Alloacidobacterium dinghuense: one gene and its partner. The protein of the gene in region 2 interacts with the protein of the main gene of each other region in a pairwise test. Links are inferred from orthologs where the notes say so. Each region holds a gene or a part of one and is shown on either strand. Other genes may lie near its edges. The genes, in order: obgE and rplL.

The links.
Region 1: the proteins of rplL (region 2) and obgE interact in binary tests that used the Escherichia coli proteins (3 or more experiments, as listed by UniProt). The link is inferred for Alloacidobacterium dinghuense from one-to-one orthologs.

The regions. Positions count from the first base shown.
Region 1 is NZ_CP060394.1:4,862,725-4,866,064, forward strand. The notes cover bases 292-3,118. They hold obgE (GTPase ObgE), read right to left. Parts: upstream 2,311-3,118; coding sequence 1,273-2,310; downstream 292-1,272. Other genes in these bases: H7849_RS20270 (UxaA family hydrolase), read right to left, coding at 292-436; H7849_RS27150 (hypothetical protein), read right to left, coding at 740-862; H7849_RS20280 (TonB-dependent receptor), read left to right, coding at 2,475-3,118. Outside these bases: more of H7849_RS20270, read right to left, coding at 1-291; more of H7849_RS20280, read left to right, coding at 3,119-3,340. UniProt on the Escherichia coli protein: An essential GTPase which binds GTP, GDP and possibly (p)ppGpp with moderate affinity, with high nucleotide exchange rates and a fairly low GTP hydrolysis rate.
Region 2 is NZ_CP060394.1:5,398,208-5,400,948, forward strand. It holds rplL (50S ribosomal protein L7/L12), read left to right. Parts: upstream 1-1,052; coding sequence 1,053-1,430; downstream 1,431-2,741. Other genes in the region: rplA (50S ribosomal protein L1), read left to right, coding at 1-101; rplJ (50S ribosomal protein L10), read left to right, coding at 179-895; rpoB (DNA-directed RNA polymerase subunit beta), read left to right, coding at 2,158-2,741. UniProt on the Escherichia coli protein: The binding site for several of the GTPase factors involved in protein synthesis (IF-2, EF-Tu, EF-G and RF3). Is thus essential for accurate translation.

The DNA of each region.
Region 1 (3,340 bases), 540 kb from region 2 along the record:
TCGCCGAGCAATTGACCGACGAGAGAATCGCAAGATAATTCCGCGTCCCGACTCGCCCATCACTGCGCTTGAATCCCAGAAACGTAGCGCGATCTGCCTCCGGAAAAAGCTCCGGAGCCACAGCATCGACGCAGAACTCATGCTGCAAGTGCAGATCGGTAATCGCAAGATTATGCGAATGCACATGCTCGCAAGCCTCAATGGCCCGCGTAGCATTGCCAATCACCTGACCATATTTAAGAATCGCCTCGCCCGCGGCAATCGCTCTGAGCGCGATCTTATGCCCCATGGGAACAGGCGTCTTCGCCGCAATACCAAACTCCGAAAGAACCGCACCCGGGCTCAGCGAAACCCTAGCGACAGCGACGTTATCAGCCGCATGCAGCCGAATCAGCGAAGACTTTGTCGTAGATATCGTGTGTAGACCCGTCGGCAATGTGCCACCCAAACCACGCAATCAATACTTTACCCCACCCTAAGTTTTGTCATCCTGAGCGGAGCGCAAAGCGCGCAGTCGAAGGACCCGCACCGGAGGTGCGCCTTTTGCCTTGCGAAGCAAGGCCGCAGTTTGCATCGAACTGCACAAAAATGGGTGCATCATCCTTCGCGTAGCGCAGGGTGGGAAAGCAACTCCTTCACACATCGATATATTTGTCATCCTGAGCGAAGCGAAGGATCTACAGTTCGGCGTCGATTGGCAAGAGATGAGAGCGGTAGCGCTCAGCACTGACGGCTGGAGCTATGGTGAATCGTCGTCGACGAGCTTGGCGGGCTTTTCTGAAATCAGATTGAGCTTTTCGCCGTCCCACACATACCACCGATCGGCCGAATTCTCTTCATTAAGGCTTCCGATGATATGCATGGCTCTGCTATCTCTGTGGTATATCAGCCGCTCGCCAATCTCGCGAACTTGAGACACGCTGGCAGGAAAGATATAGACCTTGCCCGTTATTGCATCAATGATGGCGAATTCGAGGCATGCTGATCCACAGCCCCACACCGCCACAGCGTAATGATCAGCAAAGACAGGACCCTGTGCTGCTCCCTCCCGAATCCGAGTTCTGAATCGGCGTGCCCCTGGGCTCGCTAACACCGGCTGCGCGGGTTTGCCGGAAAAAGTCGACGCTACAGAATATTGCGAAAAGAAATCTTCATCAGCTTGATGCGTTTGTTGCGCGATCGAATTTACAGTCGAGAGAATTGAAATGATTACTGTGCAGCTAAACGAATAGAACACCTACGAGCCCCGAGCCTAAGTGTATCGTGCCTAGTCTAGGTCGAAGGCGCCACCAACTCCGTCTCTCTCAACTCCCGAACCCGATCCCCAATCGCATACTTCAACGCATCCACACCCAACCCCGTCACCGCCGAAATCGCAAAGAACGCCAGCTTCTTCCGCTTGGCCATCGTCTGCAACTTCTTCAGCTTCTCCGGATTCGCCACATCGGCCTTCGACGCGACCACGATCATCGGCTTCTCATCGAGGCCATGCCCAAAGCTCTTCAGTTCGCCAAGGATGACCTTGAAGTCCTCCACCGGATCAGGCCGCCCGCTGGAATCCGACACATCGACCAGATGCACCAGCAGCCGCGTGCGCTCAATGTGCCGCAGAAACTGCACGCCCAACCCCGCGCCCAGATGCGCGCCCTCGATCAGCCCCGGAATATCGGCGACCACATAGCTCTCCTCATGCGGAGCTTCGCCAATCGAGACGACACCCAGATTCGGCTCGAGCGTCGTAAAAGGATAATCGGCAATCTTCGGCTTCGCCGCCGAGAGCCTCGAGATCAGCGTCGACTTGCCCACATTCGGATATCCAACCAGACCGACATCGGCGAGCAGCTTCAGCTCCAGCCGGTAACGCTTCTCCTCACCCGCGCGCCCCAATTCATGCTCACGCGGAGCCTGATGCGTCGACGTGGCAAAGTGCTGGTTGCCGCGTCCGCCGCGTCCGCCGCGCGCAACCACAATGCGCTCGTCAGGACGAGCAAAATCGTGCACCAGCTCGCCCGTCTCATCGTCAAACAGAGCCGTGCCCACCGGAACCTTCAGCACAGTGCCTTCGCCATCGCGCCCTGTGCAGTTTGATCCCTCGCCGTGTCGCCCGCGCTCTGCCTTGTGCTCGGGATTAAATCGAAAATGCACCAGCGTGTTATGCCGCTGGCTCGACTCCATCACCACGTCGCCGCCGCGTCCGCCATCGCCGCCCGAAGGCCCGCCGCGCGGCACAAATTTTTCGCGACGGAAGGCCACGCATCCGTTACCACCGTCACCGGCTTTCACCAGGATTCTTGCTTCATCAATAAACATTTCTATTATTTAGTCTATCGAATCGCGTAAGCTCGCATCACGATACCCAACATTGAACAGTAGGACGGGCAGGAGCGCCGGACAAAATACCGGCGCCCGGATAGCGGCCTGTGCCTGCGACCCCGGTGGCTTCGGGGGCTTTGCTGCGTTGCCTTGGAGATCAAGTGTTGAAGCTACGCATCGCGCTGCTGTGCGCATTGCTCCTCGTGTCCTGCTGCCGGACCGTTGCTCAATCGACCACTGGCGGAGCCATCGCCGGAACCATTCTCGACGCAGAAGGCCGAGCCATCCCGAACGCGCAAGTCGCGCTCCGCAACCCCGCCACCGGATTTGAGCGCAACGCAAAGACCAGCGAAGCAGGCGGCTTCTATTTTGAAGAACTCACGCCGGGAACCTACACGCTCATGGCCGGCGCAGACGGCTTCGCGCCGCTGGTCGAGCAATCCATCACCGTTGAAATAGGCCGCCTCACCCACATCGTCCCCCGGCTCGCCGTCGGTACGGCACAGGAAACGGTCAGCGTAAACGCCTCGCCACAGATCGATACGACATCCGCAGCCGTTACACAGAACATCAACCAGACTGAAGTCGACGAGCTCCCCACCAACAGCCGCCGCTGGTCCAATTTCGCTCTGCTCGCGCCCGGCGTTACGCCCGACCAGAACGGTTACGGTCTGCTCAGCTTCCGCGGCATCAGCGTGCTGCTCAACAACAACACCATCGACGGGGCCGACAACAATCAGGCCTTCTTCTCAGAAGAACGAGGCCGCACCCGCATCGGCTACTCCACCACGCAGGCCGCCGTGCGCGAATTCCAGGTCAACACCTCCAACTACTCCGCCGAATACGGACGCGCCGCCGGAGGTGTCGTCAACACCGTCACCAAGAGCGGCGGCAACGAGGTCCACGGTCAGCTCTTTTTCTACGACCGCGACAACAACTGGGGCGCGACCAACCCATTCACCACTCTAACCTCGCGCACCAGCACGGGCGACTTCGTCACCACACCCTTCAAGCCATCAGACGTTCG
Region 2 (2,741 bases):
CAGCGAAAGGCAAGTATATCAAGGGCATCACGCTTAGCTCGACGATGGGCCCTGGTATCTCGCTCGACCACTCGATTGCGGATCAGGCAGCAAAGGCTTAAGCAGATTTTCAAGGATTTCCGGCCAGCTTGCATGAGCGCAATGCGCCGCAGGCGGTGGCCAGTAAGGATTTAGAACAATGCCATTTACGAGAGCAAAGAAGGCAGAGAAGGTTTCGCAGCTGGCGCACGAGCTTGAGGGCTCGACCAGCGCGATTATCGGCACCTTTGCCAAGTTGACCGTCGCGCAGGATTTTGAGCTGCGCAAGACCGTTCGCGCCTCAGGCGGCCGCTACCGCGTGCTTAAGAACAAGCTCGCTGCGCGCGCTTCGAAAGGTACACAGATTGAAGCGGCTCTGCAGGGCCTGAAGGGTGTATCGTCCGTCGCATACACCAGCGGCGACCCGGTCGCGCTGGCCAAGGCACTTTCGACCTGGGTAACTGACAACGCGGAGTTCACCTTTAAGCTCGGCATCATCGACGGCAAAGTGATTACCGTCGAAGAGGTCAAGCAGCTGGCGACCATGCCGGGCAAGGAAGAGATCTTCTCGAAGCTGCTCTTCCTCATCAACGCTCCGGCACAACGTCTGGCCACTGTCATCAACGCGACGGGCCGCGACCTGGCTGTAGTGATCAATCAGGCGGTCGAGCAAAACAAGTTTTCAGGCGCGCAGGCTTCGGCAGCGCAGCCATCCCCGGCGGTGGAGCTGGCTGCAGCGGTTGAGCAAGCCCCGGCAGTGGAGCAGGCTCAGGCAGAACAGCCAGCGGTAGAATCCACTGCGCCAGTGGAGTCGGCTCCAGCGGCCGAACCGGCTGCGCCGGAAGTTTCAGGCGGAGAAGCAGCCGCCAGCGAGTAGCGGAACGCTATTCGCCAAGGGTTGAGAAGTTACAGCCGCAAGCAGGCTTGAGGGGTGCTGGTCTGGGCACAACGGAAACCTCAAGGCGGGCAAGCGGCGACCGGAGCGGCGACGTTTCGGATGGCAAAACAAAATTTAGTTTTACGTGGAGAACATGATGGCGGATTTGCAGCAGTTGGAAGATCAGATTGTCGGGCTTAGCCTGCTGGACGCAGCGGCCCTGGTAAAGAAGCTCGAAGAGCGTCTTGGCGTTTCGGCGGCAGCGGCGGCTCCGGTCGTCGTGGCCGGTGCGGCGGCAGGTGCGGCAGCTCCTGCGGCAGTTGAGCAGACTGAGTTCACCGTTATCCTCAAGGATGCCGGAGCGAACAAGATCAACACTATCAAGGCTGTACGCGAAGTCACCTCGCTGGGTCTGAAGGAAGCCAAGGACTTGGTCGACGGAGCTCCGAAGCCTCTGAAGGAGAACATCAGCAAGGAAGATGCCGAGGCCATCAAGAAGAAGTTCGAAGGCGTCGCGACCATCGAAGTCAAGTAAGCCAACTTGTCAATAAGGCAAGTTGCATGCCAAAGCGGAACGCGCTATGATAACTGTTGCGCGTTCCGTTTGGCTTTCTTTTGTGCAACGAGCCTGACTTTGGGGCGCGACTTTTGCGTAGTTCCTTTTGCGGCTTTGCTATAAGCCGTGGCAAGTCAAATGGTTATACCCGTTTGATGATGGGGTGAACGCAAGGAAAGCTTACCGGCACATTAAGATTGTCGGCATATCTGTGGGCATGCGGCGGACTCGCAGATGTGAAAACTTGGGATCGGCTGTAGGGCGGCATACACGCAGTTGCGAAGCGGCGGGAAACGAACATTCTGTTTATAACAAGTGCACAATCCGGTTGTGGCGCTCGTAAGACATCTTGTCTCTACGAGCGATTGGCATTTGTATCGTCTTTTACTTCTCCGCGCTTTAGCCTCCCACGCTCTACCCTGACAACCCGCATGATGCTGCACTAGCAGCGGTTTTGTCCAGCACTTCGCTCTGACGTTTGTTTTGTACCGCGAGGTTGTCTGGTTTGGCAAGACCGGAGATGTGGAAAGCTCTCCGGAAGTGTTCATCCTGCGCGTTCCGTTTTGGCCCGCAGGTCATTTCTTCAAAGAAACACCATGCTGCCTCTGGGCGAGGACGGAGACGGCAGGATAGAAATCCCTCGGCATGTTGCGTGACTCGGACAGCATGTCATCCACCTCGCGTTTTACGAGCCCAGGAGTGAAGCATGTCAAGCGAGAACCGCGCACTACGCAGCCGTCTCGATTTTTCAAAAATTCCTACATCCATTCAAATCCCTAACCTGATCGAAGTGCAGCGGCGTTCCTACGAGCGTTTCCTGCAGATGGACAAGCTGCCCACCGAGCGCGAAGACAACGGATTGCAATCGGTTTTCACCTCGGTTTTCCCGATTACTGATTTTCGTAATATCTCGCAGCTTGATTTCGTCGACTTCTCGATTGGTAACTGGGAGTGCAAGTGCGGACACCTGAAGGGCCTGCATCACCTGCGTACCGCCTGCGTCAATTGCGGCGCCATGGTTATCACCGACCCATTCCATCCCGGCGATGTGCTCTGCCACAAGTGCGGCACCTACAACAAGAACACGCCTGATTTCTGCAACAAGTGCGGCGACCCTGTAGGCTTGCAGCTCAAGTACGATCAGGCGGAGTGCGAGGAGCGTGGCATGACTTACTCTGCTCCGCTCAAGGTCACCGTGCGCCTCACGATTTACGACAAGGATGCAGAGACCGGCGCCAAGACCATCCGCGACATCAAGGAGCAGGAAGTCTTCTTCGGCGACATTCCGCT